Linked DNA regions of Paraglaciecola sp. L3A3. The protein of the gene in region 2 interacts with the protein of the main gene of each other region in a pairwise test. Links are inferred from orthologs where the notes say so. Each region holds a gene or a part of one and is shown on either strand. Other genes may lie near its edges.

Region 1 (13,200 bases), 1.6 Mb from region 2 along the record:
TTATCTTGAGCGAAAGATGGAGAAGAACAACTAAAATACAACAATAAAATCCATTTTAACTGTTGTTTAAAATACATAACTAAAGCCTATTTGAGCAGTGACTTCATTTTCTCGAACCACTATAGGACTATCAGCAATACTCTTAGAATAATGACTAATCGTCAGTCCTCCATTGAATAACCAATCTTCATTTATTGGCCGCTGAACAAAGGCCTCTATTTGTAAACGATAGCCTGCCCCTGGTTTATACTCGGTTCTGATCTGAGTCGCTTCTTCTGGCTTAATAGAAAAATAGTAATTATTCATATTGCTTGAATAAAAACTAGCCCCTACGCCTAAATTTATATCCCAATTCCGTTTCTGCAAAATGTAACTGTAAAAGCCATCTACCACCCAGCCACTGTGTTCATCGCCGAATATATTTGCCGCTAAATCTATCCAATATACTGAGTTTGATAAATAGCGCATATATCGGATCCCTTGACTCGAGATAAACTCACGATCTTTAATTCCCTCTAATTCTGGGATATCTCGGGTATCAATTGTGCCAACATAAGAAGACGAAAATCCGGGTAAATACATTTTATTGATTAAGTCGATTTCGTATTGATCATTCACCTCTAATTCATAACCAACTTCAGCACCATTCGCATACCCACCAAATCTATGCTTATTCGTTTGAATAAAAAAACCCTTATAATATAGATCCAACAAAATAGAAATATTAACAAAATCCAAATCTTGATCTTGCTCTGCACCAATAAACATCGACTCTGTCAAAACTATGTCAGTCGCTATGGTTAAGCTCCAACTAAATTTTCCTTCAGGGTTATCAGAATGGACGTTAGCCGTTGGCTGATTATTACTTTGTGCAAATACCCCTGCACTGCAGAAGCAAAAGCTGGCGAGCAACAATTTAAATAAACATCTCGTTTGCATATTTTTATCACTAAATTTCGATATTTGTAATAGTAACAAAGCAGGCGTTTAATAAATAATCTAAGCGCCAACTAAAATGTTCAAAAATTGTAAGTTATTGATCAAATTATCAGCCCCATCCCTATTGGCATCACCTACCTTAACGACATGACAGCTAACCCTAATTAATAAAACTCATTGCATAGATGGCAATAACACTTACTCACACTTATACAACAGATCTTGTAGAAACTTCTACTTAATATGTACAGCAATTCAAACAGCAAACAATAGGTTTAACATCAAGGAAGCCATTATGTATATCAAGCCCAGTTATCTGATGATCGGTATATTTATACCTAGTAGTTTACTTATCAATACTGTATTAGCAGGACAGATAAATATAACTGAAGTTGGGGGAATAGAGGGTGAAAAAGTCGAAGTTGAAAAATTTGAAATTGTAGGGCAAAGAAACCAAGCACAAAGTTTACCTTCGTTAGAAACTGAAAAACTATTAGCCGTCGCGGGAATTGATGGTGATCCCATAGCGTCGGTTTTTAGTTTACCAGGTGTAGTCTACGCAGGCGGTGATGCAGGTGGTGAGCCTGCTATTCGTGGTTCCTCTCCCGATGATAACGCTTTTTATATAGACAACATGCCAACTGACTATATATTTCATCTATTCGGCGACAGCATTTTTAACAAAAACTTGTTACGTGATTTCAACTTACAAGCTGCCGCATTCTCTAGTCAATATGGTAATGCCACGGGAGGCATTTTTGATGTGCAATTAAGAGACCCTAAGGCCCAACCGATAGAAGTAAAACTAGATGCGAGTTTACTCAAAGTCGGTCTTTTGGTTGAGGGCGAGACTCTCGATAATCAAGCCTTTTATTTTTCATATCGCCGTAGTTTGATCCATTTGTTTCTAAAAGAAGGGAAAGAGGGAGAAGATGAGGACGTTGGTTTAACCATATTTGATGCGCCTGTAAGCGATGACTATCAAGGTAAATACCAATGGTTAATTGGCAATAATCATAAACTTACCTTCAATATTAATGGTGCAAGTGATGGTGCCGGCATCAATATTTCAGACTTGTCAGAGTCAGGCAAACTTGATCCAGACGTGATTGGCGATTACAGAGTCAACAGCAAATTTGATAGTCAAGGCATACAATGGGAATGGTTTGCCAACCAATATGACATTATTAGCTTAGGCGTGAATCATGTATTGTCTGAAAACAAAGATAGTTACGGTGACGAGCAATACCAAAAAACTGAAAATGATCAGTTTAACTTACGTTTTTTGGGGCAAACAAGACGCTTTAGTCAGCAAACTATAAGCCTCGGATTCGATTTACAAAGCAACGATTTTAATTACTCCTTTGACATGATCCCTTACTTTTGCACAGACCATACTAATAATTGTAACGAACAAAAGGGGCAACGTACCCTAGGTGCAGATAATATTACGGCAAACCTATACGGGCTATATATCACTGATATTTGGCAAATGCATCCGGACTTAAGTTTAGAGTTAGGCTTAAGAGCAGAATACGACGATTATACTAAAACACATTTTACTCATCCTAGGACACAACTAAACTGGCAAATTAGTCCCAAAATGACTGTTTTTGTCAAAGCGGGATCATATAGTCGATTTCCTGATATAAATACTGCACTCAAGCTCATTGGCAACCCTGATATTAAACCACCTGAGGCCAAGCATTATTCTGCAGGTTTAAAATGGCAACTTGCCAACAATTGGCATACAACGACTGAGCTTTACCATAAAGCATTATCTCAACTCCCATTAGCCATTGATTTACAATACGATACTGAAGAAAAACGTTACACCAATGACCTATCCGGGACCGCAAAGGGGTTGGAATGGTTATTAGAAAAAAACCTATCAGACAACTGGAATGGCTGGTTATCTATTAGCTGGTCTGAAAGTGAAAGAACAGATGAACTAACTCATATCACCAGCGAATATTATTTAGATACACCCTGGATAATGAATAGCGTATTTAACTATCACCTTACCGAAAGATGGGAATTTGGCTTTCGTTTCACAGCCAGAAGTGGTGCCAAATACACACCTATTGTTGGCTTACGTTCCAATCCAGATTATCCTAATAACTATCTAGCTATCTACGGCGAGCTGAACTCAGAAACCCTTCCCACATACAGTAGGTTAGATCTGCAAGCAAAATATAGCTATCAGATAATGGGCAAACCCGCAGCCTTGACCTTTGCCGTTATTAACGCTTTGGCCAATAGCAATGTTTCAGGTTATTACTACAAACCTGATGGCACAGAAACACCTGACAACTTCACCGTAGCAAGTGAAGAGGGAATGGGGATATTTCCATCGATAGGCTTTGAAGCCACATTCTAAAATATAAGTAAACATGCCACTGTCAACTTTAACACCACTTAAAAGTGGTGTTTTTTTTGGGCTATTAATCTAAAAGCTGTTTTATTTAACGTCAAACCTGTGCATTATGTATACACAAGGTATTTACTTGTAATTACAATTATTTACAGTAGCACCAATCGATATTAAATAAATTAAGCTAGCAGCAGAGGATGGCGTCATGTCCGATAAAAAAGATGTGGAAAATACAAAGAATGTAGAAGCAACACAACAACCGTCTGAATTAGATAGTTTACGCCAAATTGTATTCGGTGCCGCACAAGATAATATCGAAAAGCGTATTGATTCCTTAGAACAACAAACACAACAAAACTTCAGAAAAATGGAACAGTTGCTAGAAAAAAATATGCAAACTTTACAAACCAAAATGGAAGATGGTTTTAATCATTTAGAAGATAAATTAGCGATTGCAGACCAAGGCCAAGAGCAAAAAGCCAGTGAAATCAATGCCTATGCAGACCGTATAGCTTCAGCTCTAGAAATGGCAGAAGCCAATAGTAAACAAGAAAATGATGAAATACACGAACGCTTAGACAAAGAAATAAAAAATCTGAGCAACACTTTTACCGAGCAACTTAATCAAACTTTGGCAAAACTCAATCAAGTTTCCACTGACTTAAACTCATCTAAAACAGATCGTAAAACCCTTGCTAAATTACTTGCCGCTGTTGCCAGTGATTTAGAAACTGGTGAAGACTTGTAAAACCTCCGATGACAAATTCGCAAGAGGCTCAACCACAAATACCTGACACTGAGCAGATGGATAAAATTCGCCAAATAGTGTTAGGCGAAGATGGCCATGTAGTTAAACAAGCGCTCAAAGAAAATGCCAGAGAAGTGGTACGGGAAGTTTTTTCAGAAGCATTACACGATCGAGAAAAACAAGATGGTTCAGTTAACAAAGTATTATTACCCCTAGTCGAAAAATCAGTTGAAACATCTGTAGCCAATCATAGTGAGCAATTTGTCGGCTACTTATACCCTCTTGTGGGGAGTTTAGTCAGAAAATCTGTCACTGCTTTCATTACAGAATTACTTGAAAAAACTAATGCCTTAATTGAAAACAGCCTAACCATCAAAGGGTTAACATGGCGTTTTAAAGCGTGGCAAGCAAATGTGAGTTTTTCTCAATATGTCGCGAGCCAAACGTTTTCTTTTCGAGTAGAACAAGTATTTTTAATTCATAGAGAAACAGGTCTATTGCTTAATTCTGTTTCATTGGGAATAGACACAGGTGCTGATGCCGATATGGTCTCTTCCATGTTGACCGCCATCAATGATTTTGTTTCAGATTCCTTTAAGCCTAATGCTGATTCAAGTGAACAACAACTAGATGTAGTACGTACCGATGACTTTACTTTATTACTGAAACAGGGCCCTAAGGCTGTTGTGGTCGCCGCAGTAACAGGTAATATGCCACAAAATGTAGCGAATCAATTACAAATTACTTTAGAAGAAATTCACAAACTTTATGATAAAGAATTAACTGATTTTAATGGTGATGCATTTGCATTTGAAAATAGTGAAAACCAGTTAAGAGATTGTTTAATTGCAGAATTGAAAACCGATTCAAAGCAAGCTAAAAAAAAGCCCTGGTTAGCTTGGATTGTAGTCGGATTAATATTACTTGCAGCAGGGTATTTAGCCACAATACGTTGGCAATCTAGCAACCTTGTAGAACAGATACAACAAATAGATCTAGAGCCGGGCATATTAGTTACTGAGTTAGAATTGACAGGGTTAAAAGAAATAAACCTTAAAGCATTAAGAGACCCATCAGCTATTGACATAACAAAATGGCTAAATTCACATAACATCCCTCTAGAACATATTAATTTCACAGAACGTGCTTATTTATCTTTAGATGCTCAGCTAATAAAAAATAAAGTACAGAAAAGCTTGAGGGCTTTTGCCAATGTAGAAGTTGATTGGTCTAACGACCAGCCAACTTTTAGTGGACAACTCAGTGGTTTAGAAAAATTACTACTACAAGATGAATTGTCTTCAATTCTAGGCTTAAATTTTAAAGCCAAATGGCTAGACGGTATCACAATAAATAGCAACAAAAGTAGTGCCGCTGATGATCCCACTATTATTCGCGCCATATTAGATTTAAACATAGCTAAAATTGACAATGTCTCAATCTCTTTCGAAAAAGGAAAAAGTGAAATATCAGCTGCGGGGATAAATACGCTGATACAAGTTAAAGAACAATTTAATAACTTAATCCAAGTTGCCGATCAACAAAAGCTATCACTCGGTTTAGTCATTATGGGAGCAAGCGATACCGTCGGGACAGAAAGTTATAATAATATTCTCAGTCAGAAACGGGCTGACAATGTAAAATTGAAACTCCAAGAGCTAGGTATCGACGCCAATAGGCTTAATGCAATAGGTTTAGGAGTGATTGATTTAAAAACAACTGACGAAGGCGCCCGAAAAGTGCTATTTAATGTGGTATATTTTAATGCAAGTCATTAACCAACAAACATTTAAAATAATAATTATGATAAAAACGTATCTGTTGAGAACCTTATGATCCAGAAGAAAATTTGTATACTCGGGGCTTCGGGAGTAGGGAAAACGAGCCTGATTAAACAATTTGTAGAAGGTATTTTTTCTGAAAAGTACCTTACCTCTATTGGGGTAAAAATTGATAAAAAAGTGGTACAAACGGATAAAGAATCAGTGCAGTTAATGATTTGGGATATAGAGGGTATTGATAGATACTGCGGGTTTCAACCTAAATATATAAGAGGAGCATCTGCATTCATCATAGTCGCAGACTGCACTCGCTCTCAATCATTAGTTGAGGGCATTGAAATATATAGAATGGTCAAAGAAGTGTCAGATATTCCAGCAATACTTGCTCTAAATAAAAAAGATCTACCTACTACATGGCACTGGACTGAATCAGAATTAAGCGATATCAAACATTCATACTCTAAATCTTTTGATACCAGTGCAAAAACTGGAGAAGGTGTTGAAGAGATGTTTTCTTATATAGCGAATATTTTAACGGAGTAACCTTGATATGGACATTTCATTGTTTCACGAATTAGATTTACTTGATTGCGTCATACTTGAGCGAGTCTCAGAAAGTGAATTTGAAGTGTTGTATAATCAAGGAAAATGGCTAAATCAGTTGTTGCCCGAAACGCACAATAAAAAGATATTCACTTTTTCGCAAAACTCTCATTATCTAGAATATTTCTTAATCGATGCAGCAGAGCTTTGGGCAACCTCAAAAAATGGTAGTATCGAATCAGGCATATGGTCTGAACAAATCCCAGACCAATTACTAAGATTAGAAGCCAATGCGATAGTCAATCAGCACAAATATTACTTAGTGATTCATAGGCTCAAAAGCAAATTCGAACAAAAACAACACACCTTACAGCTCGCTAGAGAATTATTAATATCTAACGACCAAATAACCGAAAAGCATGATCATTTACATACAAAATTAAATGCTATGCTTGCTAAGACTAATCAATCCAAAACTATCCAACAGCCGATATTGCAAGCCCTAGAACAAACAGATTTAGGGGTAGCAATTTTAGACGCTAGATTACAATTAGTGGCGGGAAACCCTGCATTAAGTTCACTCTTTAATGACTCCCACATAGAAATCCAACTACCTGTTGATAGACTTATTTTAAGCTTATTTAAAAAACAATACCCTGAATATGAAAGGGTATTTAATACTTATAGCCCATGGACAGGAGAATTGTGTTGGCTCAATCCACCAGAACAAGGTAAGTGGTTAAAAGTCGCGATACACCCAATTAAAGATGCCAACCAAGCGATTCAATATTGGTTATTAAGTGTCAGTGATGTCACACAAATTAAGTTTCTGTTGAAACAAAATGAGAAACTGACTCATTTTGATGTTCTAACTGATTTGCCAAACCGCCAATATTTTTGGCTGCAATTAGAAAAAAAGATAAAACGAAATAGATCCTTTTATTTACTCTATATCGATATCAAACACTTTAAACGCATAAACGAATTATATGGGCACCTAATTGGCGATCGTTTGATTAAAGAGTTATCAAAACGTTTGTTATCTGTCTCTCATGTAGATGATGTTGTCGCCAGAATAGGCGGAACTGAATTTGCCATAATAATGGAACTCGACCACCAACATAGTCAATTTTCTGCTGAAGACCAAATCCAATGTTGTCGATTCGTCGATGATTTAATTAGTACTTGTTCATTGCCCTTTTACTTTGATTCAAATATAAAATGTGAAGTAGGATTAAACGTTGGCGCAGGGGCTTATCCGAAAGATTCAAACAATGCTGAAGAGCTGATGAAATATGCAGATTTAGCTGTATATACTGCAAAGAAAAATACCAAAAGTGGTTTAGAGTTTTACTCGAAAGAATTAGTAGAAGCCTCTTTAAAACGTATTGAAATGGAAGATTCATTAAGAAATGCTATTGAAAATGATGAGTTTGAATTATTCCTTCAGCCCATAATTGATATCTCCGCTAATAAAATAGTAAAAGCAGAAGCCCTAATTAGATGGCGACTATCAAACGGTGAACTTGTCCCTCCAGATCTATTTATTCCTTTAGCCGAACAAACTGGCTTAATCATCCCTATTGGCAAGTGGGTAATAGCAGAGGCTTGTAGAATATTATCTGTTCTTAAACAGAAAAATATTGAAATAAAACTAACAGTTAATTTATCTCCACGCCAAGTTACAGAACAAAAATTATTAGAATTTATTAAATACACCTTAAATAAAGAAAACATATCTCCCAAATTATTAGAGCTAGAGTTAACTGAAGGGGTGTTAATCGATAATTATGACAAGATACATTATTTATTAAGTGAATTACGTACTCTTGGTGTGAGTGTGTCGATTGATGATTTTGGCACAGGTTATAGTTCATTATCATACTTGCAAAAATTACCTATAGATCACATCAAGATTGACCGTTCATTTATTATGGCCTTAACGGGAAATAACCAAAGTCGAGACTGTGAGGGAGCAATTATTTTGGCAGTGATATCTATGGCCAAAAGCTTAAAATTAGGTGTTATTGCCGAAGGAATTGAAACCCAGATACAAAAAGACTTTTTAATCGCAAACCAATGCAACATAGGTCAAGGCTATTTATTTAGTAAACCTCTGCCTTTCGAAGGGTTTTGCAATTTTTTAGACTCTATGGATAACGTTATCAACGAATAATGGGACCAGACAAATTTACGGGCGCTGACTAACCCGCAGTTTACAAAACAAGTATTACCAATCTGTAATTATAAAAAAAGCGCCATTCGGCGCTTTTTTATTATATTGGTAACTAAAAGTTATTTACCTTTTTGACCTTTCATGTATCGAAAGAAGTCACTATCAGGCTCAACAACTATTACATCTTGTTTAGAATTAAAACTCTTCTTGTAAGCGTCCATACTACGTAAAAAGCTATAAAATTCAGGATCTTTTGTATAGGTTTCAGCATAAATTTGAGCTGCTTGCGCCTCACCTTCACCTTTAAGTTTACGTAGGTTACGTTCTGCATCAGCTAACATAACTGTGACTTTAGCGTCGATGTCAGCTTTGATAAACTCAGCTTTTTCTTGACCTTCAGAACGATGTTCTCTGGCCACAGCTTCACGCTCAGTACGCATACGTTGGAATATAAAATTACGTACTTCAGGTGGTAAGTTAATTTGTTTAACTCGCACATCTACAATTTCAATACCTAACTCATCTGAACTAGAAGAAGCTTGTTCCATTGCCTCATCCATTAATTCAGAACGTTCACCAGATACAATTTGTTGAATGGTACGTGTACCAAACTCAGAACGTAATCCGTTGTTTACTTTCTGTTGTAGTAAGACTTCAGCACTACTTTTAATGCCACCGGTGGCTAGATAGTATTTTGCAAAATCTTTAATTTTCCATTTAACGTATAAATCGACAATTAAATCTTTTTTCTCAGAAGTCACAAAACGATCAGGCACTTCATCTAGAGTTTGAATACGTGCATCCAGTTTTACCACACGATCAAAAAACGGTAATTTAAAATGTAACCCAGGTTCAAAAACCGTTGTTTCATCAGTACTACTATCTCTTTGTACTTTACCAAATTGGATAACAATGGCTTTATTACCCTCTTCGACAACAAACAAAGAACCAAAGGTAAGTAGGCCTAAAGCCACAATAATAAGAGCTAAAAAATTCTTCATTGTTTATCTCCCAGTCCGAATACTAGAACTGCGAGAGCTTCTAGAATTACTTGATACAGGTTGAGGATCGGGATCCTGATTACGTAACCCTTCTAATGTGCTACGAATATTGGCTGGAATAGTAGGTCCAGATTGTCTTTCTAATATTTTATCTAAAGGTAAATACATCATGTTGCTGGTACCTTCAGTATCCACCAAAATTTTGCTTGTATTAGAGTAAACTTCTTCTAACGTTTCCAAATAGATCCGGCTACGGGTCACATCTGGTGCAGCTGTATATTGAGGGAGTAACTCTTCAAAACGAGCAATTTCACCTTGCGCTTCCAAAGTCACGCGCTCTTTATAAGCTTGTGCTTCTTGGGCCATACGGTTAACTTGCCCCCTAGCTCTAGGTTCTATTTCACGAGAATAAGCTTCAGCTTCATTAATGAATCTTTGCTCATCTTCTTGAGCAGCAATGGCATCATCGAATGCTTCTTTCACTTCTTCAGGTGGACGAGCATCCTTGAAGTTCATATCAACAATAGAAATCCCCATATCATAGGACTCTATGATACTGGTTAATTCATCACGTACACTTTGTCTGGCAGTCTCACGGCCGCTAGTTAATACATCATCCATTTTTGAATGACCTACTACATAACGGATAGCGCTATCAAAAGCCTGACTTAGACTTTCTTCAGGACTCGTGACTGCAAAGCTATATTTATACGGTTCTGTGATACGGTATTGAACTTCCATTTCAACACGCACTACGTTTTCGTCTTCCGTCAACATAGAGCCAGAAGATGGCATAGAACGTACAGTTTGCACGTCAACGGGTCTGACTGTGTCGATAAGACTAGGCTTCCAACGAAGTCCAGGTTCAACAAAGTGACTAAACTCACCAAAACGCAACACCACACCACGCTCGGCTTCACGAATAGTATAAAAACCACTCACAGCCCAAGCTGCCACTAAAATTCCGATAATAACAATTGCACCGATCCCACCTAGGCCTTTACCCCCAGATGAATTACCATCGCCACCACCGAACTTGCCAAATTTATTCATCAAGTTTTTAAACACCTCGTCTAAATCTGGCGGTCCTTGATTTTTGCCGCCCTTATTTTTCCAAGGGTCGTTATTGTTCCCACCGGGCTCATTCCAAGCCATGATTACTCTCCAACTAGTTAATTCAATAAGTTTATAAATGTTGTAATTGTTAGCCTGTTATTTTTAACAAACTAATAAATTTATTATTTGACTATATAAGACTCTAAATTTTCATCGACTCTTTTAATTAATCTAAGCCAGTCGCTTTCTTCCATGCGTACATCCACCAGCCAATTTCCTTGTTCAGAATAACTTTCTGAAGCAATACAATTCATCTCAAAAAATACCCCTCTTAAATTACCTTTATTGGGGGGAATAGATAGACTATGTTGTACCATATTTTCAGAAAGACACTCAGTTATCGCAATCAGCAATAAATCGATACCGACCCCTTGCTGTGCCGACAACCAAACTCTTATTGGTACACCTTCTTCATTTCTATCTATTTTTGCTTCGACACCTTCCATTCTATCGATTTTATTGCATACCACCAATTGCTGAATATCATCAGCTTCAATTTCTTCTAAAACATCATTTACTTGATCAATATTCTCTCTAAATTGGTCATCAGAATAGTCAACCACATGCAATAACAAGTTAGCTTGCTGCGTTTCTTGCAAGGTTGCTTTAAAAGCTGCAATTAGATCATGGGGGAGATGTCGAATAAAACCAACCGTATCAGCAAGAATTGCTGAACCCACATCTTGTAACTGAATTTTTCTAAGTGTTGGATCTAAGGTTGCAAACAGCTGGTCAGCCGCATAAACAGCTGCATTAGTCATTTCGTTAAATAATGTCGACTTGCCTGCGTTAGTATATCCAACTAATGAAACCGTTGGAATTTCTGCACGAATTCTTGCTCGACGACCTTGCTCACGCTGTTTCTGAACTTTTACTAAACGACCTTGAATTGACTTAACCCTTGCCCTTAATAATCGTCGGTCAGTTTCAAGTTGACTTTCACCTGGGCCACGTAACCCTATGCCACCTTTTTGTTTATCTAGGTGAGTCCAGCCTCGAATTAACCGCGTACTGATATGCCGAAGTTGTGCTAGTTCGACTTGTAACTTACCTTCGTGAGTACGGGCGCGCTGGGAAAAAATATCCAAAATAAGCCCAGTACGATCAAGTACTCGACATTGACATAATTGTTCTAGATTACGTTCTTGAGAAGGGGATAAACTATGGTTAAATATAACCACGTCTGCTTGCAGAGTTCGCACTGCATTAGCAATTTCTTCAGCTTTACCACTACCAACAAAATAACGAGGATGAGGCGCTTGACGGGATCCAGTCACAACATCAATTGCATTTACACCAGCAGAAGACACCAATAACTGTAGTTCTAATAAATCTTCTTTGCTATTTTCATCGGCAAATTCTACATGTACTAAAACAGCTTGCTCACCTGCTTCATAACGGTCAAACAAGCCGTTCTCCTATACCTATCAAATTAACCTTCGTCTGAATCAGCTTGACCTGTACTAGGCATTGGGATTGCGCGAGAAGGTACTACTGTAGATATTGCATGTTTATAAACCATTTGGCTTACAGTATTTTTGAGTAAAATAACAAATTGATCAAATGATTCAACTTGACCCTGTAGCTTGATTCCATTAACTAGATAAATGGATACGGGAATACGCTCTTTCCGCAATGCATTTAGGAACGGGTCTTGTAGGGATTGCCCTTTAGCCATGATCTATCCTTTTCTTTTTATTATGAAATTTACTGCAAATTCGATTATACAGTAAAACATTTAGCTGTATAGACTCGACTATAGTCGAATTCCGCTTAGTTGTATTACTTTTGACAAATTGTCGTTACAAAACGTGTCTAGAGTGTAAATATTTTCCCAACTACGTAGCCATGTTAATTGTCTTTTAGCCAACTGTCGAGTAGCAGCAAGCGACTTATTACGCATTTCAATAAAATCGTATTCATTATCTAAGTACTGCCACATTTGACGGTAACCTACACAACGCATAGAAGGTAAGTTTAAATGTAAATCGGGGCGCTGTTTTAATTTTTCAACCTCAAGTTGAAAACCTGCATCAATCATCAACTGAAATCGTTGAGCAATTCTGTCATGCAGCACAGCTCGATCTTGTGGGGCAATGCTAAACTGTTTTATTTCGTAGGGTATCGGCGCTGATTTAGTCGCCATCAACTCAGTCATAGATCGAGCCGTTAAACGGTAAACTTCCAATGCTCTGGTTAACCTTTGTGGATCATTAGGATGAATACGTTCTGCTGATATAGGATCCACTTCGGCCAATTGCCTATGTAATTCGTGCCAACCAAGTTCGCCGGCTTGTTGCTCAATGACTTGGCGTATAGCAGCATCCGATTCAGGCAAGGGGGACAAACCATCAAGTAAAGATTTGTAGTACATCATAGTGCCACCCACTAATAATGGAATATTTCCCCGTGCTGTGATTTCTTGCATTGCCTGCAAAGCATCACGTCTAAATTCAGCTACAGAATAACTTTCTGCAGGATCTAAAATATCGATTAACCTGTGAGGGGCTCTTTTTAATTCA
Region 2 (16,701 bases):
GGATACTACATTATTTACAGAGCTAAATGGGTTAGTAAAAAAATGTGGTGATATTGAAGACAAGCTTCTTGATATTTAATCTAGCTACATGACAAGTTTCCCCTAACCCAGACTAAACCTGAAATTACCTTATCAGGACATCTAACATAAAATAACTCTTATGATAAACCAATACTTATTTTGCGAAGCCATGCTTTTGACTTTATCGCGACTCCAAGTTCGCCGAGCAACGCGGGCTAATAGAGGGTAAATGACTTGGGTGAAAGCTGATTCTTTAGGAGCGAAGCTCCGTCAGCTTGAAAAGCTCAACAAGGACGTTGAGATTGGGTGCCGATCATCAGGGATGTGGATATGACTACTTTGGAATTTAGTTCTAAATTCTTTGCGACCTCTATTAGGCAAGTCGCGCAGGTAATAGAACTTGGTTGGAGACCGGCTTCTTTTGCTTACTTTTCTTAGCTGTTGACCATATTTACGGGATAAATATGGAACGCACTTTAGTGCGGCCCGGAGGGTGAAATACATGGATGTATTTCATAACATAAGTCAGTCGGGCCTCATGGATGAGGCTTGAAAAACGTCATGGATGACGGTAAGCGAAGCGCATGCTTTATGGCAAAGCCATGCTTTTGACTTTGTCGCGACTACAAATTCCCCATCAAATATTTGGCTTGTCGAATGCCCGAATAGGGACATTCGGGCAAGGCAATCTTTTATAGCAGGACGCGACTTATTGCCGTTTCGACATCAAAGCCAAGAATTTTATGGAATAGGAATTTGTTTGGAGCGCGGCCCTTTTTGTTTACTTTTTGCGGCTGTTGGGAAAAAGTAAATCGAGCAGCAAGGATGCTGTTTGAAAAACGTCATGGATGACGGTAAGCGAAGCGCATGCTTTAAGTGACGAAGTTATGCCCTGTGTGCGTAGCACATAAACAAAGCACATGTTTTGTGCACTAAAACAAAAAAGGCCTTGGTATCAACCAAGACCTTTTCAAAAATGGTGCGGATGGGGAGACTCGAACTCCCACGGCCTAAGCCACAGCCCCCTCAAGGCTGCGTGTCTACCAATTCCACCACATCCGCAATTGAGTACTAAATAAAACTAGTTGGGTACGTCGCTTTCTTCAGCAGGTTGTAGAACAGGTTCAGCAGGCACAGTTGCCGCAGGAACATCTGTATCGGGCTGAGCAACCACTGGCACTTCAATGTTTTGCCAATTATCTGCATCTTTTTCTTTATCAGCAGTTTGGTTACCAAGGATCAAACTGATAACAAAAAACAAAGTCGCTAATATAGCAGTTGTTCTGGTCAAAAAGTTACCAGAACCAGCAGAGCCAAAAACTGTGTTAGAACCACCACCACCGAAAGATGCGCCCATATCTGCGCCTTTACCTTGCTGGATCAATACAAAACCGATCAACATTATAGCGACGATCAAATAAACAATAATTAATACTTCGTAAAACATGTGTTGCCTCTATTGATTTGCAGCTAAGCAAATACTTAAAAAATCTTCTGGGTTTAAACTAGCGCCGCCAATTAAACCACCATCTACATCTGCCTGAGAAAATAATTCTTGGGCATTACTTCCTTTCACACTACCGCCGTATAAAATAACAGTACCAGCCGCAATGTTTGAATCTTGTTTTGCTAAATATTCACGAATAAAAGCATGTACTTCTTGTGCTTGCTCAGGACTGGCTGTTTTACCCGTCCCTATCGCCCATATGGGTTCATAAGCCAAGACTATATTAGCAAATGCTGATATGCCTAGTAACGTGACTACAGCATTCAACTGAGTAGTCAGGTAATCAAACACATTGCCCGCATCACGAATTGATTCTGGCTCACCAATACATAAAATAGGTGTTAATCCAGCATCTAATATTTTTTGTACTTTTAACGCAACAATTTCATTTGATTCAAAGTTGTCTTCACGTCTTTCAGAATGACCAACAATAACATATTGGCAACCGAGTTCTTTAACCATTGAAACGGATGTTTCACCAGTGTGAGCCCCTGAGTCAAATTGACTGACATTCTGTACACCCAGCCTAACTGAACTATCAAATAAACCTAAATAAGGAGCCGGAGGACAAATAGCCCAATCCATATTCCCTAAGTCCACTTGACTCAAGCATGATTGCATTTTACCAATCAACGATTTATCACCGTTCATCTTCCAATTACCAACCACTAAAGACCTACGAATGTTTGTCTGCAAAAGATATTCCTCTTAGCATCAATAAAAAAGCGCGCGAGATATTAACTAACCCAATGAAATTATACAAGTAATACTCGCCAAATATGCTTCGCCTTTTGTCTATTCGTTCACTTTACGAACAGCATCGGCAATATATTCAGCCCAAGTACTTGAATCTTGTGCATCATTGGCCTCAACCATCACTCGAATAAGTGGCTCAGTTCCACTTTTTCGCAACAAAACTCGGCCTTTATTACCTAATGCCGTTTCGGCGTCAATCACAGATTGTTTCACCTGTTTATCTTCAAGAGGTTGTTTGCCATTGGTAAATCTGACATTGATTAATGTCTGCGGATATTTAACCATACCTTGGCTTAATTCGTATAAAGTCATTTCCGCATGCAGCATGGCCGCCAAAACTTGTAATCCGGCCACAATGCCATCACCAGTAGAAGCAGCGGCCAAATTCAATACATGGCCTGAGCCTTCGCCGCCAATCGACCAATCTTTTTGTTTAAGTAATTCCATCACGTAGCGGTCACCCACCTTGCTGCGAGCAAACGGCACGCCTAAGGTCCCTAAGGCGACCTCTAAACCAAGGTTGCTCATCACAGTACCAACCACACCACCTTTTAACATACCAGATTTTAACGCGTCCCTAGCGATGATGTAGACAATCTGATCGCCATCAATCACATTTCCTTTGTGATCCACCAACATAATCCGGTCACCATCACCATCCAAGGCAAACCCTAGATCAGCATTATTTTTCAGAACACTATGTTTGATAGCTTTCATCGATGTGGCCCCGACATTACGATTGATATTCAAACCATCAGGTTCGGTACCAATTTCAATCACTTGTGCACCTAATTCACTCAATACGTTTGGTGCTATGTGATATGTGGCTCCATGGGCACAATCTACCACTATTTTTAAACCTTTGAGGGATAAATCTGAGGGGAAGTTACCTTTACAAAATTCGATATAACGACCGGCCGCATCAGCAATTCGTGTGGCTTTACCTAGTTTGTCTGAAGCCACACATTCCATAGGACGATCCATCTGACTTTCAATGGCAATTTCAATATCATCGTCAAGTTTCATACCATCAGCTGAAAAGAATTTGATACCGTTATCATAATAAGGATTATGAGAAGCACTGATCACTATGCCCGCTTCTGAACGGAAAGTTTTAGTCAAATAAGCAATAGCTGGAGTCGGCATAGGCCCTAATAAGCCAATATTAATACCCGCAGCAGATAACCCCGCTTCTAATGCTGATTCCAACATATAGCCAGATATACGGGTATCTTTACCAATAAGGACTTTATTGGTGCCAGTTCCCGCTAAAACTTTTCCAGCGGCCCAACCTAGTTTCATTACAAATTCAGGATTGATTTTGTCTTCGCCGACTTTGCCACGAATACCGTCTGTACCGAAGTATTTTCTATCACTCATTATAGTTTCCTGTAATCCTTAACTAATGTTGTTATTTTAACTGCATCCACTGTTTCTTTGACATCATGTACCCGTAATATTTTTGCCCCACTCAATGTGGCAAGGCTAGCAGTCACTATGCTGCCAGCTAGCCGCTCATCAATATTACGACCCAGTAAATTTCCTATCATTGACTTTCTTGAAGTACCAGACAAAATAGGCACAGCTAAACTTGACAATTTATCTAAGTTCGCAAGCAATTGATAATTATGCTGCAAACTTTTACCAAATCCAAAACCAGGATCAATAATCAATTGATCTTTAGTCATTCCCGCTTTTTCGCACTCAATCATTCTTTGCTGCAAAAAATTGATAACTTCATCAGTCACATTTTCATACTCAGGGTTTTCCTGCATAACACGGGGTTGCCCCTGCATATGCATCAAACAGACTGGTACATTAGCCTCTGCCGCAGCTTGTAATGCGCCCTTTTCTTGTAACGCTCTCACATCATTAATTAAAGCCGCACCAGCCGCTACAGCGGCGGTCATCACTTGTGCTTTACTGGTATCAATTGAAACAACAGTATCAAAGCGTTCAGTAATGGCTGCAATTATGGGTAATACTCGATCTAATTCTTGCTGAAGATCAACATCAACAGCCCCTGGTCGAGTAGACTCCCCGCCTACATCAATAAAAGCAGCCCCTTCTGTTAACATAGACTCAGTGTGATACATAGCTTGGTCAAAATTTTTAAAGTGTCCTCCATCAGAAAAAGAATCAGGAGTGACATTTAAGATGCCCATTATCTTGGGCACTGACAGGTCTATGAATTTGTTTTTAAATTGCATACATGCTCAATATTTTAAGCTTTCAAATAAAAAAACGCTTTGTTAGATTGCCAACAAAGCGTTTTTATCATTTGTTCTAAAACTAACTCGTTGCGTCGCCAGGTTTTCCTACATCTGGAGTAGTAGGTTTATCGGCTTTCTTTTCTTCAGTTTTATCAGCGTCATCAGCAGCTTTTGCGCCACCAGATGGTTTATCAGAATCATCAGTCTTACCATCTCTGACCCATTCAGCTGGAAGACGAACTTCTTTACGTGCCATCAAATCATCAATTTGTTTAGCATCTATGGTTTCATATTTCATCAAGGCGTCTTTCATCGCCTCTAAAACATCCATATTTTCTTTCAATAATTTTTCAGCTAGTGTGTAATTTCTGTCAATTAATAACCTGACTTCAGCATCAATATCACGAGAAGTTTCGGCTGACATATGTGATGGAGCCGCTCCCATAAACATTTCGTTTTCGTCATCTTTATAATTGATGGGACCCATTTTCTCAGAAAGCCCCCATTGGGTTACCATTTTGCGAGCAATATCGGTAGCACGTTCAATGTCATTCGACGCACCAGTGGTTACACCGGCTGCACCCAAAGTAATTTCTTCTGCTATACGCCCACCAAATAAAGTGGCAATACGAGATTCTAATTCTTCTCGAGATGAACTGTATTTATCTTGTTCAGGTAAATACATAGTCACACCTAATGCTCGACCACGAGGAATAATAGACACTTTATAAACTGGATCATGTTTAGGTACTAAACGGCCAACAATTGCATGTCCAGCTTCATGATAAGCAGTATTGGTTTTTTCTTCTTCCGACATGACCATAGTCTTGCGTTCAGAGCCCATCATGATTTTATCTTTCGCTTTATCGAATTCATCCATACTCACCACACGTTTATCTGTGCGGGCAGCAAACAATGCAGCTTCGTTAACTAAGTTTGCTAGATCTGCACCAGAGAAACCAGGTGTACCACGAGCAATAACATGTGCTTCAACATTGTCCCCTAATGGCACTTTACGCATATGCACTTTTAAAATTTGTTCACGACCACGGATATCTGGTAAACCTACCATGACTTGGCGATCGAAACGTCCAGGACGTAATAATGCAGGGTCAAGTACATCTGGACGGTTAGTCGCAGCAATAACAATAATGCCTTCGTGTCCTTCAAAACCATCCATTTCAACCAACATTTGGTTTAAGGTTTGTTCACGCTCATCATGGCCACCACCATGACCTGCACCACGTTTACGGCCTACTGCATCAATTTCATCAATAAAAATAATACAAGGAGCTGATTTTTTAGCTTGGTCAAACATATCACGTACACGAGAGGCACCAACACCAACAAACATTTCAACAAAATCTGAACCTGAAATACTAAAGAAAGGTACTTTTGCTTCACCGGCAATCGCCTTAGCAAGTAATGTTTTACCTGTTCCCGGAGGACCAACCATCAACACACCTTTAGGAATTTTGCCGCCTAATTTCTGAAACTTACTTGGGTCACGTAAAAAGTCGACTAATTCTGAAACATCTTCTTTTGCTTCGTCACACCCTGCTACATCAGCAAAGGTCGTTTTAATTTGATCTTCACCTAATAAACGCGCTTTACTTTTGCCGAATGACATAGCACCTTTACCGCCACCACCTTGCATTTGACGCATGAAAAAGATCCAGACCCCAATCAGTAATAACATTGGGAACCAGGAAATAAAGATAGACGTTAATAATGAAGACTCTTCTGGTTGTTTACCAAACACAGCCACATTATTTTCGATAAGTTGATCCATTAACTTCATATCAAGATAAGGTACAACAGTTGTGAACTGTTCACCGTTGCGTTTAGTGCCGACAATTTCACCAGTGTCTCTATCAATTGTTGCTTGGCTAACTACGCCATTATCAACATCTTTCAAAAAACGAGTGTAGTCTGTGGCGACTCTATTTGGTTCAGAGCCAGAAAAGTTTTGGAAAACCGACATCAATACGACAGCGATGACCAGCCATAAGATTAAATTTTTTGCCATGTCGCTCAAGTTGTTAAACCTCTATTATTACTACGAGTCAAATGACTCTTTGATTGGCGTCTTGCGCTTCTTTGTTCGAAGAAGCCAGACTACTATAATTTATATCCCGTCGCTACCAGATAAACTTCTCTAGATCGGGCTCGTGATGATTCAGGTTTACGTGTTTTAACCACTCTGAACGCTTTTTGTACATCTTTAAAAAACGAATCAAAACCTTCGCCCATAAATACCTTCACCACAAAACTGCCATTTTTCTTTAATACTTGATGACACATATCTAAGGCTAATTCTACTAAATACATAGATTTAGCCTGATCAACAGCATCATTACCACTAAAGTTAGGGGCCATATCTGACATTACAATATCGACATTCTTACCATTAATTTTATTTAACAGCTCGTTAAGTACAGACTCCTCGCGAAAGTCACCTTGCAAAAAGGCCACCCCTGCTAAGGGATCCATAGGTAAAATATCACAAGCGATCACAGTTCCATCATCACCCACAACACCTGCTGAATATTGAGACCAACCGCCAGGCGCCGCCCCCAAATCAACTACAGTCATGGCAGGTTTAATTAATTGATCTTTATTTTGAATTTCTTCAAGTTTAAAAACCGCACGTGAACGATAACCTTTCTTTTGCGCTAATTGCACAAACTTGTCATCAAAATGTTCTTTTAACCATCTCTGGCTACTAACTGATTGTTTATTCTTACTCATTGAACAACATTGAAATTAGGAATAACTGTGAGATGGCGTTAGAATACCTGTTTTCAACCGTATTTAATCAAATAAATTGTAAGAATAATTACACAATGACCTTATCAAACAAACAAAAGCAACATTTAAAGGGTTTAGCTCACTCTTTAAAACCTATAGTCCAATTAGGCGGAAACGGCCTAACTGAAGGCGTTTTAGCGGAAATCGACTTAGCCATTAATCATCATGAATTAATTAAAGTGAAAGTTCCTACTGATGATAAAGAAGAAAAGTCACTAATAATGGATGCCATTATTAGAGAAACAAAAGCAATAAAAATTCAAAGTATTGGTCATATTTTGGTGATTTATAAACAAAGTGACCAGAAAAAAATTGAATTACCGAAACATTAATTGATTTTCGTAATATAAATTCAGCAGTATCGTTATTTTTAATAATAAAGATACTGCTAATTTATCTAGTCATATTAGTGGTGATGTCCACCCGCACCATGAGCATGCCCATGCTCAACTTCTTCATCAGTTGCTGCTCTCACATCTGCAACTTTCAAATCAAATTTCAGCGTTTTACCCGCTAAAGGATGATTGATATCAATAGTAGCCATAAATTTACCCACTTTGATGATAGTGACTTCTCTTTGGCCTTGTTCCGTGTTGACTACTGCAGTCATACCCGCTTTCCATGTTTTTGCACCTGATAAGCCGGTTAAATGTTTAACAGATACTCTTTGTTCACTATCAGCTTGGATTTCACCATAGGTTTCTGCGGCTTCAAGTTCTACTTCCACTTCATCACCTTTACTCATAGATTCCAAAGATTTTTCGATGCCAGGCATCATATTATTGAAACCATGAAGATAAGCGACTGCCTCTTCACCAAAGTTACTTTCTAACTCGTTACCTTCTAAGTCTTGAATTTTATAGTGAAACTGCACTACAGTGCCTTTTGTAATTTGCATAACTATTGCCTAATAATAAAAAATTGTGGCGGATATTAGCAGAATAAATAAAGCCTGTTGAAGAAAAAAATCACTTATATTTTAACAAAACATCTATTTCAACAACGTGGCTATTTTCACAAGTAATATAAACTACTCATCATCTGCGCCATTCACAATATTAGCAATATTCAATAAACTAGAAACCGCCATATAATTAATTGAGTTTTTAGGATATCGGCCTTTACTATTCATCAGACCTACATCTTTGCCCATTAATATCTCTAAGGCTTGATCGACTGTTTCCACCACACAAATATTAAATTTCCCCGCTTTAACTGCCGCGATAACATCCTTGTCTAACATCAGGTTGACTTGATTTGACTTAGGGATAATTACCCCTTGGGTACCGGTTAAGCCTCTATGTTCACAGAGTTTAAAAAAACCTTCTATTTTTTCGTTTACGCCACCTACAGACTGCACTTGCCCATATTGGTTTATTGAACCGGTAATGGCTAAATCTTGTCTGGCAGGTATTTTTGTCAGTGCAGAAATAAGTGCGATAAGTTCGGCTAACGACGCACTATCTCCATCGATATGTCCATAAGATTGTTCAATAGCAATATTTGCAGATAAGGTTAAAGGAAATAATTGGGCGTACTTATATCCTAAATATCCGGTTAATAACATGACACCTTTAGAGTGAATTGATTGCCCCAATTCTACTTCTCTTTCGATATCAATTACGCCGTTGGAACCGGCATAAACGGTAGATGTTATACGCGCTGGGGTACCAAACATACAATCCCCTACTTCCAATACAGTTAAACCATTTACTTTACCTATATCGACGCCATCTGTGGCAATTAAGATTTGTCCTTGTTTTATATCGTCTAATACAGCTTCGCTGACACGACCAGTTCTATGGGTTTTTGCTTGCAATGCACTCTCAATATGACCCACATCTAACTCTAAAACATTTTGTTCTTTACAAAAATATTCAGCCTCATGTAATAATTCCAGTACATCAGAAAATCTTGCTGATAGACGCTGTTGATGCTCAGCTAGACGCAAACTGTATTCCACTAAACGGTACATAGCTTTTGCGGATATACCATCCAAGCCAAAGTTTTTCACTTGACTTCTGACTCTGCCGACAAAATCAAACAAGGTCTTTTTGTCGAGGGGTATTTCGTGATCAAAATCCACTAATACTCGGAACAACTCATAAAACTCATCATCATAATCTTGTAATGTATAATACAAATCTCGAGATCCTAACAACACCACTTTTACATCGATGGGAATTTGCTGGGGATTTAATGTGATTGAATTAACCATGCCCACATCATGTTGCGGTAAATCCATTTTAAGATAACCGAATTTTAGGACTAACTTTAACGTTTCCCATACATAAGGCTGTTCAATCACTTTATCCATATCAAGCAATAGATATCCACCATTTGCTTTATGAATAGCGCCAGGGCGGATCATTCTGTAATTAGTAAAAACCGAACCTTGAATATTGGTGTATTCCACTCGGCCAAATAAATTTTGATGAGTAGGATTGGCTTCATAAACAACTGGAGAGCCACTGTTTACATCGTGAGAAACTAAAATATTCGGTAAATATTGTTCTTCTAAAATAGAACGTTTGTCGTATTCATCTTCTTTATTGTCTTTTTTCTCATCCGCTAACACCTCTACCACGGTTTCTACAAGATGAGGTTTTAGCTGTCGTAAAAATTTTAGAATCGCTAAATCAGCAGAATATTCATGTTCTAAATCTTTCAGTAATGGGCGTATTCCCTGCTCAGCAGTATCCTTTTTTAATTGCCGTAACTTTTCAGCTGTCGCCCGTTTCCATTTGGGTAATTCAATAAGCGCTTCACTTAATACATCTTCTAATTCATCAATTAATACGTAATAAGTTTGCCGCTGTTCTTCCGGAAATAAGGCAAACTCAGTGTCATTGATGGTTTTACCATCCACTATAGGTGAAAAAGAAATAGTGCCGGCATCTTCATATAATGCCACATTACTACGCTGAGCTTGGGCTTCAACACTTTCGATTGCTTGATCATATTTTTGTTCAAACTCTCGGGTTATTGCCGCTTTTTTCCGTTGATAGCCTGGGTTATCAAAGGCTGCAGGAAAGGTATCTAACAATTCATCAATTAAATGGCCTAAGTCTTTACATAATTTTTTACTTTCACCTGCCAATAACTTAAGAGAGTAAGGCTCCCGCTCATCATCAAAGTTATTGATATAACACCAATCATCAGGGGTAACAGTTTTATTGACATATTTATCAATAAATTCACGGACTAAAGTAAAACGCCCCGTGGCTTGTTCACCCATAACATAAAGGTTATAACCTTTTGATTTAATACCTAATCCAAAAGACAACGCATCGCGAGCACGATCTTGGCCGATAAAAGTCGAATCTAGTGCAGAATCGTCTTTCAACGCTTGATTAATCAACCTCCTACTTGGTTTAGCTGATAATTGCTGAAGATGTAATATATAGTTACTTTGCATAGAAAATGAATCACTGCATTTAGAAAGGTTCTACAAATAGTGAAACCCGTAAACAGGATACTGTCAAACAGATCGTTATTCCTGCTGACCGATCGCTTAATTTTCCAGCAATATATTGATAAAACATTGCTAATAAACAAAAACTTTTGAATATAGTTCACAAATACCACTTTGCCTATTGTTTGAAAGTCATGGCCTAAGGTATTCTAACCAGCTAATTCTTATCGCATTGTCTATAGGTCGAACGATCTAAATTGCTCTAGTCACGGAAATATTTTTTAATGGCCGAAAAACTGTACCAACCTCAAGAAATCGAAAAAGAGGTTCAAGCCTATTGGGAAACACAACAAACCTTTAAGGCAACAGAACAAGAAGATAAAGAAAAATTTTATTGTTTGTCTATGTTTCCCTACCCAAGTGGGCGACTGCATATGGGTCACGTACGTAATTATACAATCGGTGACGTGATAAGCCGCTATCAACGTATGTTAGGTAAAAACGTGTTACAGCCTATGGGTTGGGATGCTTTTGGGCTACCTGCTGAAAATGCAGCCATCAACAACAACACAGCTCCAGCCAATTGGACATACTCCAATATTGACTACATGAAAACCCAGCTAAAATCTTTGGGTTTTGGTTACGACTGGGATCGTGAAATAGCCACTTGTAAAAAAGACTACTACCGCTGGGAACAATGGTTTTTCACTCGTTTGTACGAAAAAGGCTTGGTTTATAAGAAAAACGCCACTGTAAACTGGGATCCAGTGGATCACACAGTCTTAGCCAACGAACAAGTCATTGACGGACGTGGCTGGCGTTCTGGTGCACTAGTAGAACAAAAAGAAATTCCTCAGTGGTTTATTAAAATCACCGATTATGCAGAAGAGCTGGTCAGTGACTTAGAACAACTTGAAGAATGGCCAGAACAAGTTCGTGCCATGCAGAAAAACTGGATAGGTCGTTCTGAAGGCGTGGAAATCACCTTTGATTTAGAGCAAACCGTTGCCGGACAAAATGACTTTGACGTTTACACAACCCGTCCTGATACATTGTTAGGTGTGACTTATGTTGCGGTTGCAGCACAACACCCTATCGCTTTAGAAGCAGCTAAAACGAATAATGAATTAGCAGACTTTGTTGAAGAATGTAAAAACACTAAAGTAGCTGAAGCTGAACTTGCCACAATGGAAAAGAAAGGTTGTGCCACTGGCTATTATGCTATTCATCCTTTAACCGGTGACAAAGTACCAGTTTGGGTCGCTAATTTTGTACTTATGGGATACGGCTCAGGTGCCGTTATGTCGGTACCAGGACACGATCAACGTGACTGGGAATTTGCCACTAAATATGGTTTAGAGATAAAACAAGTTATTAAGGCTGAAGATCAATCTGTAGAAGTCGATTTAAGCCAAGCTGCTTTTACCGAAAAAGGCTTATTGGTTAATTCTGGCGAATACGATGGTTTATCATTTACAGCAGCATTTGATGCTATTGCTGGCAAGCTTGCGTCTTTAAATAAAGGTAAAAAGAAGGTCAACTATCGACTACGCGATTGGGGTGTTTCACGCCAACGTTATTGGGGCACCCCTATCCCCATGCTAAATTTAGAAAATGGAGAATCTGTTCCAGTACCTAGCGATCAGCTTCCTGTAGAACTACCTGAAGATGTAGAAATGAATGGGGTTATTTCACCTATTAAAGCCGACCCTGAATGGGCAAAAACTGAATTTAATGGTCAACCTGCGCTGAGAGAAACCGATACTTTTGACACCTTTATGGAGTCATCTTGGTACTACGCTCGTTATTGTAGTGCACAAAATGACCAAGCCATGTTAGATCCAGAACAAGCCAACTATTGGTTGCCCGTTGACCAATATGTTGGGGGAATAGAACATGCTATTTTACATTTATTGTATTCTCGTTTTTTCCATAAATTATTACGTGATGAAGGTTTAGTTCAATCAGATGAGCCTTATAAACGTTTATTGTGCCAAGGTATGGTGTTAGCTGATTCATTTTATCGTGAAGACGAAATGGGCAAACAAACTTGGTATTCACCAGCCGATGTAGAGAGTGAAAAAGACGATAAAGGACGCATCCTAAAATCCGTATTAGCAGCCGATGGCAAAGAAGTAATACATGCTGGCATGACTAAGATGTCTAAATCCAAAAACAACGGTATTGATCCTCAAAAAGTTATCGATATATACGGTGCAGATACTATACGTGTTTTCACTATGTTTGCCGCGCCACCAGAACAAACACTTGAATGGATTGATTCAGGTGTTGAAGGCGCCCATAGGTTTGTAAAACGTTTATGGACTTTGGTGCAAGAGCATATAGAAGCCGGTGAGGCAGTTGCGATAGATAAATTAAGTTTGTCTGGCCCACAAAAAACATTACGTCGTTTGATCCACAAAACTATCGAAAAAGTCAGTGACGATATTGGTCGTCGACAAACGTTTAACACGGCAATAGCCGCTACAATGGAATTGTTGAATAATTTACAAAAAGCCCCTCAAGAATCTGTCCAAGACTTAGCGGTTTTACGTGAAGGTATCAACACAATCGTATTATTACTTGCACCTATAGCACCACATATATGTCATGTAATGTGGAAAGACTTAGGTCATGAAAGCGAAGTTGAAACGGCCCCTTGGCCAGTGGCTGAAGCGGATGCTCTGATTGAAGATGAAAAGCTTATAATAGTGCAAGTTAATGGCAAAGTAAGAGCTAAAATTACGGTTGCTGCCGATGCGTCTAAAGAACAAGTAGAAGCATTAGGATTAAGTGAAAATAATGTTCAGCAACACATTGATGGTAAAACCATACGTAAAGTCATTTACGTGCCAGGAAAACTATTAAATATTGTGGCCAATTAAGGTGTTTAATGCTCTAAGTAAGCTATTAGCCATGCTTGTTATCAGTACGCTGATAACAAGCTGTGGCTTTAAACTGCGAGGTGATTATAGTTTGCCTTCTGGGATCAAAACCTTACAAATATCATCCAGTGTCAAAAATGCACCGCTGCAGCGCACCTTAAAAAAACAACTCAAGGGTTTTGACATTGAGGTGATAACAAATACAGCAAATAACAATCTAGAGCAAAAAATTGACGTTGGAGTTTTTCTTCAATCAGATAATTTAGACAGACGATTACTTTCTTTATTTTCAACCGGACAAGTGGCTGAATATGAATTAGTCTACGGGATTAATTATTATATTCAGTTTCCCGGTGAAGAGGCTATCCCTATTGAATTTGATGTGACAAGAGAATATCAAGATGATCCTGATGCTGTGTTAGCAAAGTCTCGCGAACTCGATTTAGTCTTAGGAGAAATGCGCCAACAAGCTGCCAACAGGATTATTCGCCAAATAACCAGTTCATATAATACTTGGCAACAAACTAAAGGTTACTAATGCAGGTCTATCCTAATCGTTTTAGTTTACAAGACGACTCACCGCTGAAACCTTTTTATCTAGTGTTTGGCGATGAGCCTCAACAAAAACTCGAATGTTTAGAACTGATTAGAAAAACAGCTAGTAAACAAGGGTTTGACGAACGTCAATCATTAGTCGTAGATAATCAATTTAGCTGGGATAGTTTAATTGAAGCCAGTCAAACTATGTCTTTGTTTTCCAATAAGCAAATTATCGAACTGGAACTACCAACAGGCAAACCTGGTGCTGAAGGCAGTAAAGTCTTAACAGCCATCGCCCAACAAGTAAACGCTGATGTATTAATTGTTATACACGGTGGAAAAATAGGTAAAGATGTACAAAATACTAAATGGTTTAAAGCGGTTGATAAAAATGCCATTTACATCCCCTGCTATCCATTAGAAGGCAATATTTTACATCAATGGTTAATCCAGCAGATGCAACATGCAGGAATGCAAAGTTCTCCCCAAATAGCACAATTGTTAGTAGATTATTGTGAAGGGAACTTACTCGCAGCCAAACAAGAAATACAAAAACTGGTACTTTTATACCCAAACGGAAATCCCACTTTAGAGCAGGTAGAACAAGCGGTTGTTGATCAATCGCGGTTTACTGTTTTCCATTTAATAGACGTGCTTTTATCTGGCGATGGGCAAAAAGCAGTAAAAATGTTATATCGTTTAGAAAGTGAAGGAGTCGAACCTAATATCATTTTATGGGCATTAACCCGAGAATGGCAAACCTTAGAAGCGTTATTATTTGATCGACATCAAGGTAAGAGCATTAATTGGAATCAGCATAGAATATGGAAAAGTCGCCAAGGTTTTTATCAATCGGCTTTAGCTCGTTTATCTCTTGAGAGCCTGCAAAAAATACAAACCAAACTTACCGAATTTGACACTGCCATCAAACAATCAGTTATTCCTCGACCCTATGTAGAATTATGCCATCTATGCCTGCTTTTTATTCCCTATTCTTTGGATAACATTCCCCTAGACTACGCACTTTCAGATTAAGGAATATACATGCTCAATGCTCCATTAGGAATATTTGGCGGAACCTTTGATCCTATTCACAAGGGCCATATTTATCCCGTTTTAGAAGCCGCAAATATTACTGAAATCAATAAAATTGCGATGATCCCTTGTTATATACCTAGCCATAAAAGTGCCGCTTGTGTGTCATCTGAGCACAGATTAAAAATGATTGAATTGATATGTGATGAACACCCAATTTTATATCCCGATGCCCGAGATATTAATAGAGGTGTAGCAACCTATAGTGTGGAGACATTAAGCGAATTACGGGCTGAATTTCCAACTCGCCCCTTATGTTTTTTTATTGGTAGCGATTCGTTACAAACTTTACTCACATGGCATAAATGGCAACAAATTTTGTCACTTTGTCATTTTGTCGTCTGTACTAGGCAAGAAACTACAACCTGTAGTTCCGAAAACATGCCACAAGATCAAGCTTTGCAAGACCTGTTGCAACAAAGGCAAACTAATAATCCAGTGGATTTACACAATAATCTTGCTGGGCATATATTTTTAGCTAATACACAACCCCTGACTATGTCGTCAACTTTACTAAGAAAACAGTTAGAAGCAGGTAAAAGTGTTGAAGAATTGATCCCTTCGAGTATTTTAACTTATATTCATCAGCATAAGCTCTACCAGCCAAGTAACGATCTCTGTTAAACTAATCTATAATTATCCCCATAAATGTTACCCATAAGGAAAATCCTTGGACCACCAACAACTAAAAGCCTTCGCAGTAGAAAAAATCGAAGACCTAAAAGGTCGAGATATCATTGAGTTAGACGTATCAGGAAAATCATCTGTCACCGACACTCTTATTATTTGCTCTGGAAATTCAAAACGTCACGTTGTTTCAATTGCTGAAAATTTAGTCGTAGAAGCTAAAAAGTCTGATACAGCCCCACTTAGCATTGAAGGCAAAGAAGATGGTGATTGGGTATTAGTTGACCTTGGCGATGTAGTGGTACATGTCATGCAAGATGAAGCTAGAGATTTTTATCAACTGGAAAAACTCTGGGGTTAACTCAGTTCGTTTATTGTCATAGTGAAAATTCAAATCATTGCCGTTGGCATCAAGATGCCTGCTTGGGTTGAGCAGGGGTTTAATGAATATTGTCGGCGTTTCCCCAATGACATGCCACTATACTTGACAGAAATCCCTGCCGGTAAACGCGGTAAAAATGCAGACATCAAACGTATCCTACAAAAAGAAGGTGAATTAACCCTAGCTGCCATTCCTAAAGGTAATAGAATTGTCACCTTAGAGGTAACAGGTGCGCCTTGGGATACACCTAAATTAGCTAAAACCATGGAATCTTGGCAAATGGATGGCCGTGACGTAAGCCTGTTAATTGGCGGGCCAGAAGGTCTTGCTCCTGATTGTATAAAATATTCTGAACAAAAATGGTCTTTGTCTAGTCTAACCCTTCCGCACCCTTTGGTGCGTGTCATAGTGGCAGAAAGCCTTTATCGGGCATGGTCAATAAATAATAA

The links.
Region 1: the proteins of ftsH (region 2) and hflK interact in binary tests that used the Escherichia coli proteins (3 or more experiments, as listed by UniProt). The link is inferred for Paraglaciecola sp. L3A3 from one-to-one orthologs.

The regions. Positions count from the first base shown.
Region 1 is NZ_CP047023.1:414,611-427,810, reverse strand. What follows is about bases 8,642-11,572. They hold hflK (FtsH protease activity modulator HflK), read right to left. Parts: upstream 10,718-11,572; coding sequence 9,566-10,717; downstream 8,642-9,565. Other genes in these bases: hflX (ribosome rescue GTPase HflX), read right to left, coding at 10,801-11,572; hflC (protease modulator HflC), read right to left, coding at 8,681-9,562. In the rest of the region: GQR87_RS01820 (DUF3019 domain-containing protein), read right to left, coding at 1-77; GQR87_RS01815 (MipA/OmpV family protein), read right to left, coding at 67-939; GQR87_RS01810 (TonB-dependent siderophore receptor), read left to right, coding at 1,235-3,319; GQR87_RS01805 (hypothetical protein), read left to right, coding at 3,519-4,061; GQR87_RS01800 (OmpA family protein), read left to right, coding at 4,070-5,839; GQR87_RS01795 (Rab family GTPase), read left to right, coding at 5,894-6,385; GQR87_RS01790 (bifunctional diguanylate cyclase/phosphodiesterase), read left to right, coding at 6,393-8,561; more of hflX, read right to left, coding at 11,573-12,087; RNA chaperone Hfq, read right to left, coding at 12,111-12,356; tRNA (adenosine(37)-N6)-dimethylallyltransferase MiaA, read right to left, coding at 12,435-13,200.
Region 2 is NZ_CP047023.1:2,041,190-2,057,890, reverse strand. Bases 4,057-6,947 are described here. They hold ftsH (ATP-dependent zinc metalloprotease FtsH), read right to left. Parts: upstream 6,536-6,947; coding sequence 4,577-6,535; downstream 4,057-4,576. Other genes in these bases: rlmE (23S rRNA (uridine(2552)-2'-O)-methyltransferase RlmE), read right to left, coding at 6,619-6,947; folP (dihydropteroate synthase), read right to left, coding at 4,057-4,494. Also shown: GQR87_RS08595 (hypothetical protein), read left to right, coding at 1-79; preprotein translocase subunit SecG, read right to left, coding at 1,103-1,468; tpiA (triose-phosphate isomerase), read right to left, coding at 1,478-2,224; glmM (phosphoglucosamine mutase), read right to left, coding at 2,324-3,664; more of folP, read right to left, coding at 3,664-4,056; more of rlmE, read right to left, coding at 6,948-7,248; ribosome assembly RNA-binding protein YhbY, read left to right, coding at 7,344-7,640; GQR87_RS08550 (peptidylprolyl isomerase), read right to left, coding at 7,715-8,206; GQR87_RS08545 (Lon protease family protein), read right to left, coding at 8,339-10,726; leuS (leucine--tRNA ligase), read left to right, coding at 11,008-13,608; LPS assembly lipoprotein LptE, read left to right, coding at 13,595-14,146; holA (DNA polymerase III subunit delta), read left to right, coding at 14,146-15,183; nadD (nicotinate-nucleotide adenylyltransferase), read left to right, coding at 15,193-15,867; rsfS (ribosome silencing factor), read left to right, coding at 15,914-16,231; 23S rRNA (pseudouridine(1915)-N(3))-methyltransferase RlmH, read left to right, coding at 16,253-16,701. UniProt on the Escherichia coli protein: Acts as a processive, ATP-dependent zinc metallopeptidase for both cytoplasmic and membrane proteins. Plays a role in the quality control of integral membrane proteins.